Regions from separate parts of the Streptomyces sp. NPDC019531 genome, predicted to be linked through region 1. Evidence: predicted binding sites of a transcription regulator. Region 1 holds the regulator's gene; the other holds the start of a gene.
The links. The regulator HrcA, encoded in region 1, represses chaperone genes, less so after heat shock. The targets are predictions, from matches to a motif close to TTNGCACTCNGNNNNNCNGAGTGCNAA.
Positions count from the first base shown of each region.

Region 2: a site for HrcA is predicted at 2,147-2,173, ahead of groL (chaperonin GroEL). Genes of this name have one in related genera too.

Region 1 is NZ_JBJDQL010000005.1:61,982-65,391, forward strand. It holds gene dnaJ (molecular chaperone DnaJ) at 62-1,201, opposite strand; gene hrcA (heat-inducible transcriptional repressor HrcA) at 1,202-2,218, opposite strand; gene ACI2L1_RS08290 (MBL fold metallo-hydrolase) at 2,370-3,098, shown strand; gene ACI2L1_RS08295 (DUF3097 domain-containing protein) at 3,133-3,410, shown strand, end outside.
Region 2 is NZ_JBJDQL010000004.1:184,877-188,286, forward strand. It holds gene ACI2L1_RS07060 (metallophosphoesterase family protein) at 1-3, opposite strand, end outside; gene groL (chaperonin GroEL) at 361-1,983, opposite strand; gene ACI2L1_RS07070 (cold-shock protein) at 2,459-2,665, opposite strand; gene ACI2L1_RS07075 (MoaD/ThiS family protein) at 3,109-3,384, opposite strand.

The DNA.
Region 1 (3,410 bases):
CCCGGGCTGACAGTGCCTACCCGGGGGCCGACCCCCGGACCCCCGGCAGCCACCCCGCACCTCACGTACGACCGTTGAACGCATCCTTCAACCGCGAGAACAGCCCTTGCTGCCCGGGCTGGAACTGCCCAGTGGGCCGTTCCTCGCCCCGGAGCTTCGCCAGCTCGCGCAGGAGGCGTTCCTGCTCCGGGTCCAGCTTCGTCGGGGTCTGGACCTCGACGTGGACGATGAGGTCGCCCCGGCCGCCGCCGCGCAGGTGGGTGACGCCCCGGCTGTGCAGCGGGATCGACTGGCCGGACTGGGTACCGGGCCGAATGTCGACCTCCTCCATGCCGTCCAGCGTCTCCAGCGGCACCTTCGTGCCGAGCGACGCCGCCGTCATCGGGAGCGTGACCGTGCAGTGCAGATCGTCGCCGCGCCGCTGGAACTGCGAGTGCGGGAGTTCGTGGATCTCGACGTAGAGGTCACCGGCGGGACCGCCACCGGGACCGACCTCGCCCTCACCCGCGAGCTGGATCCGCGTGCCGTTGTCGACACCGGCCGGGATCTTGACCGTGAGCGTGCGGCGCGAGCGGACCCGGCCGTCGCCGGCACACTCCGGGCACGGGGTCGGGACCACGGTGCCGAAGCCCTGGCACTGCGGACACGGCCGCGAGGTCATGACCTGGCCCAGGAAGGACCGCGTCACCTGCGACACCTCACCGCGGCCGCGGCACATGTCACACGTCTGGGCGGAGGTCCCCGGCGCCGCACCCTCACCACTGCAGGTGGTGCAGACGATCGCCGTGTCGACCTGGATGTCCTTCGTCGTGCCGAAGGCCGCCTCGTCGAGCTCGATCTCCAGCCGGATCATCGCGTCCTGGCCGCGCCGGGTGCGCGAGCGCGGACCCCGCTGCGACGCCGTACCGAAGAACGCGTCCATGATGTCCGAGAAGTTCCCGAACCCACCGGCTCCGAAGCCGCCCGCGCCACCGCCGCCGGCCTGCGAGAGCGGGTCGCCGCCGAGGTCGTAGACCTGCTTCTTCTGCGGGTCCGACAACACCTCGTAAGCGGCGTTGATCTCCTTGAACCGCTCCTGGGTCTTCGGATCCGGGTTGACGTCCGGGTGCAGCTCGCGTGCGAGCCGACGGAACGCCTTCTTGATCTCATCCTGCGACGCGTCGCGGCGCACGCCGAGAACGGCGTAGTAGTCCGTGGCCACTTACGACTCCGCCAGGATCTGTCCGACGTACCGTGCCACTGCGCGTACCGCTCCCATCGTTCCCGGGTAATCCATGCGGGTCGGTCCGACCACGCCGAGCTTGGCGACTGCCTCGCCGCCCGAACCGTAGCCGACCGACACCACGGAAGTGGAGTTGAGTCCCTCGTAGGCGTTCTCATGACCAATACGTACGGTCATGCCCGAATCCCCGGCCTCACCAAGGAGTTTGAGGAGCACGACCTGCTCCTCAAGGGCCTCCAGGACGGGCCGGATGGTGAGGGGAAAGTCATGTCCGAAGCGGGTGAGATTGGCGGTGCCGCCGATCATCAACCGCTCCTCGTTCTCCTCGACGAGTGTCTCCAGGAGGGTGGAGAGCACTGTCGCGACCGTACCCCGATCCTCGACGTCGAACGCCTCGGGCAGGTCCTCGACCAGCCGGGGCACATCGGCGAACCGGCGCCCCGCGACCCGGCTGTTGAGCCGCGCCCGCAGATCGGCCAGCGAGGCCTCCCCGAAGGGCGCCGGGCAGTCGACCATGCGCTGCTCGACCCGGCCGGTGTCCGTGATCAGCACGAGCATCAGACGTGCGGGGGCGAGCGCGAGCAGTTCCACATGCCGCACGGTCGAGCGGGTAAGGGACGGGTACTGCACGACCGCGACCTGCCGGGTGAGCTGCGCGAGCAGCCGCACGGTCCGCGCCACGACGTCGTCGAGGTCGACCGCGCCGTCGAGGAAGTTCTGGATCGCGCGCCGCTCGGGCGCGGTCATCGGCTTGACGCCGGCGAGCTTGTCGACGAAGAGGCGGTACCCCTTGTCGGTCGGGATCCGCCCGGCGCTGGTGTGCGGCTGGGCGATGAACCCCTCGTCCTCCAGGGCCGCCATGTCGTTGCGCACGGTCGCCGGGGAGACTCCGAGGTTGTGCCGCTCGGTGAGGGCCTTCGAGCCGACCGGCTCCTCGGTGCCGACATAGTCCTGGACGATGGCGCGCAACACCTGGAGCCTGCGTTCACTCAGCATCGCGCACACCTCCAGAAAGTCGGTCCCTCGTCACCTCGCCTGGCACTCTGTCCGTCCGAGTGCCAGCGCTCCCCGGCCAGTGTACGGCGGTGGGGTACTCCCAGGGCAAGGCTGGTCCTGGCATGACGGGTTGTACGGCTAGCGTCGCGGTATGACGGTGACTTGGGAAGAGCTCGGGTGGGAGCGGGTCGCGACCGGGGTGGGGCGGTGTCGGCTGCCCGGCTGGGACTGCACGGCGGGCCTGGTGATCGGCGAGGGCACAGCCCTGATGATCGATTCCGGCTCCGGCCTCGCGGAGGGGGCGCTCCTGCGCACCCAGGCCGAGGAACTCGCCGGTCACCGTGTGACCCATCTCGCGCTCACCCACCCCCACTTCGACCATGCGTTCGGTGCGGCGGCGTTCGCGGGGGCGGAGGTGTTCGGCGCGGTGGGCGTGGAGACGGTGCTGGCGGGGCGGCTGGGCCGCGCGGAACTGCGGGCGGACGCGGTGCGCAACGGACTGGACCCCCGGCTCGCCGACGAGGCGGTGGACGCCCTCGTCTCCCCCCGGCATCAGGTCTCCGGCGAGTGGACGCTCGACCTGGGCGCCGGCCGGCAGGTCCTGCTGGCGAACGTCGGCCCCGGCCACACGGCCCACGATCTGGTGGTCCTCGTCCCCGGCTCCCCCGAGGTGGTCTTCTGCGGCGATCTGGTCGAGGAGTCCGGCGAACCGCAGGCGGGCCCGGACGCCGTACCGCCGCACTGGCCCGCCGCCCTGGACCGCCTCCTTGACCTGGGCGGCGAGGACGCACTGTACGTGCCCGGTCACGGAGCGGTGGTGGACGCGGCCTTCGTGCGGGCGCAGCGGGACGCGCTGGCCACGCGTTTCGGCGTGTCGTAGTGATCCCCGGCCCGCTTCTCTTATCGTCATCCGAATGCGCCAGTACTCCGCCGACCTGACCCCTCCGTGGAAGAAGCCCAAGCCGGTGCCGGAGGTGCCCGCCGAGCCCGGCCTGGTGGTCGAGGAGCCGGGCACGGGTTTCTGCGGCGCGGTGATCCGCTGCGAGGCGGGCACGGTGACCCTGGAGGACCGCTTCGGCAAGCACCGGGTGTTCCCTCTGGAGCCCCGCGGCTTCCTCCTGGAGGGCCGGGTGGTGACCCTGGTCAGACCTTCTGCGGCGGCTCCCGTACGACCCTCACGTACCGCCTCCGG
Region 2 (3,410 bases), on a different contig from region 1:
CATGTCCGTCACGCTATCCGGACTTGGTATATGCGTGCACATAAATGGTGATACCCAAGTATTGACGGCCCCACCCGTTCCCGGCTTTCCCGCTGGGCTGTGAGACCGGCCACTCATGCGTGAAGCCCGCCCCACTGAATGTGGGACGGGCTTCGTCCGGAGCGCCGGGCAGGCCTTGCACCTGCATTTCCCCGCAGGAAGCGGGGCGTCTTTCCTTGGACCACCGACGCGTAGTCGACCGACGGGACTTCACGTCGACCGGCTCGTGATCAAGCATAGCGCAGAAAAAACCGCGGGCGGCACACCCCGCTTCCGGGGAAGTGCCGCCCGCGGCAAGGACGTTGATCAACCAGAGGTCGATCAGAAGTCCATGTCACCGCCCGGCATACCGCCACCGGCGGGCGCGGCGGCCTTCTCCGGCTTGTCGGCGATGACGGCCTCGGTGGTGAGGAAGAGCGCGGCGATGGAGGCGGCGTTCTGCAGGGCAGAGCGCGTGACCTTCGCCGGGTCGATGATGCCTTCCTTGACCAGGTCGACGTACTCACCGGTCGCGGCGTTCAGGCCGTGGCCCGGGGTGAGGTTGCGGACCTTCTCCACCACGACGCCGCCCTCAAGGCCGGCGTTGACGGCGATCTGCTTCAGCGGGGCCTCAAGGGCGAGCTTGACGGCGGCAGCGCCGGTCGCCTCGTCACCCTCCAGCTCCAGCTTCTCGAAGACACCGGAGGCCTGCAGCAGGGCCACGCCACCACCGGCGACGATGCCCTCCTCGACGGCCGCCTTGGCGTTGCGCACGGCGTCCTCGATGCGGTGCTTGCGCTCCTTGAGCTCGACCTCGGTCGCGGCACCGGCCTTGATGACGGCGACGCCACCGGCGAGCTTGGCCAGGCGCTCCTGGAGCTTCTCGCGGTCGTAGTCCGAGTCGCTGTTCTCGATCTCGGCACGGATCTGGTTGACCCGGCCGTTGACCTGGTCCGAGGACCCGGCGCCGTCGACGATGGTGGTCTCGTCCTTGGTGATGACGACCTTGCGGGCGCGGCCCAGGAGGTCCAGGGTCGCGTTCTCCAGCTTGAGGCCGACCTCCTCGGAGATGACCTCGCCGCCCGTGAGGATGGCGATGTCGCCGAGCATGGCCTTGCGGCGGTCACCGAAGCCCGGGGCCTTGACGGCGACGGACTTGAAGGTGCCGCGGATCTTGTTGACGACCAGGGTCGACAGGGCCTCGCCCTCGACGTCCTCGGCGATGATCAGCAGCGGCTTGCCCGACTGCATGACCTTCTCCAGGAGCGGGAGCAGGTCCTTGACGGAGCCGATCTTGGAGTTGGCGATGAGGATGTAGGGGTCGTCGAGCGACGCCTCCATCCGCTCCATGTCGGTGGCGAAGTACGCCGAGATGTAGCCCTTGTCGAAGCGCATACCCTCGGTGAGCTCCAGCTCCAGACCGAAGGTCTGGGACTCCTCGACGGTGATGACGCCTTCCTTGCCGACCTTGTCCATCGCCTCGGCGATGAGCTCGCCGATCTGGGTGTCGGCGGCGGAGATGGAGGCCGTGGAGGCGATCTGCTCCTTGGTCTCGACATCCTTGGCCTGCTCAAGGAGAGCGGCGGAGACGGCCTCGACGGCCTTCTCGATACCGCGCTTGAGGGCCATCGGGTTGGCGCCCGCGGCTACGTTGCGAAGGCCTTCCTTGACGAGGGCCTGGGCGAGCACGGTCGCGGTGGTCGTACCGTCGCCGGCGACGTCGTCCGTCTTCTTGGCGACTTCCTTGACCAGCTCGGCGCCGATCTTCTCGTACGGGTCCTCGAGCTCGATCTCCTTGGCGATGGAGACACCATCGTTGGTGATCGTGGGGGCGCCCCACTTCTTCTCGAGGACGACGTTGCGGCCCTTGGGGCCGAGCGTCACCTTCACGGCGTCCGCGAGCTGGTTCATGCCGCGCTCGAGGCCGCGCCGCGCCTCCTCGTCGAACGCGATGATCTTGGCCATGTGAAGTGGTCCCTCCAGGACTGGGGGTGATTCCTTCGGACCGCGCCCGCGCCCGCGACGGACGGCTCGCCTGCCTCGTGGGTTCCTTCCCCATCCGGCCTGCGGGCCTCACCGACCCGGTCCTTCGTTGTCACTCTCACCTTCAGAGTGCTAACGCCAATGATTAGCACTCGGCATGGTCGAGTGCAAGCGGCTACCGAAGACCGGGCGCCTGGTGATGTGTCGGGGCGGGCCCGTCGGGCGGGTGCGGGTCCGCTGCGGCCGGTCGCGCGGTTCCCCGCGCCCCCGGGGAGTCACAGGGTGGCCGGTGTCCGTCGTCGAGCACCGCTCAAGCGGCCGAGCCGCAGGCATCAGGGGGCGGGGAACTGCGCAAACGCCCGCCCATGCCGAAGGGCTCGTAACCCATGACTCCCCATGGGATACGAGCCCTCCGAAGAAGAACGAAGAACGACGCTGTTGTTACCCGGCGCGTGCTTCAGCCTGTCGCGAGACGGACCATGTCCGCCTGCGGCCCCTTCTGACCCTGCGAGATCTCGAACTCGACCCGCTGGCCCTCTTCAAGGGTGCGGTAACCGTCCATCTGGATCGCGCTGTAGTGGACGAATACATCCGCACCACCGTCGACCGCGATGAAGCCGTACCCCTTCTCCGCGTTGAACCACTTGACGGTGCCCTGAGCCATGCCTAACTCCCCTATTACTGGCCCTTGCACGGACCCGCACTTCGCGGATCCGGGTCAGACCTCACCCCCCACATGGTTGGGGGCGTGCGCCGGAACGCGTCGACCGCGGCTGAATGTATCTGTCCAACTGCCGTCTGCAACAGGTCAATCGGACGAGAATTCTGGACGGAAGGGGTCCGGAATGTAGCGAGAATTCGCCTGAATTCGGGGCAAGTCGGGCCCCATAAAAGACGCATAAGGCACATAAGACGCGCACACTTTGGCTACTTCTCATCGCATGCGAAGCCAGAACTCATATGCATGCGGCATGAAGAAAGCCGCAGCTTCCCCAACTGTACCGCGCTCAACCATAGAGAATTGCCCCCTCCGCTTCTCTCGCGGAGGGGGCAATCAGATGAACACTCGGTAATTACTGTTACCGAAGGTAATGACCAGTCATACGGTCACCCGCCGGCGACGGCCGGGATGATCGAGACTCCGGCCCCGTCGGGCGTCGCCGTCTCCAGCCCCTGCTCGAACCGCACGTCGTCGTCGTTCACGTACACGTTGACGAACCGCCGCAGCTTGCCCTGGTCGTCGAGCACCCGGGCCGCGATACCGGTGTGGTTCTTCTCCAGATCGGCGATGACCTCGGCGAGGGTCCCACCTTCGGCGGCCACCTCGGCCTGCCCGCCGGTGTAGGTGCGCAGAATGGTGGGGATACGGACGGAAACGCTCATGTTCAGACCTCCGGTCAGGTGATCGC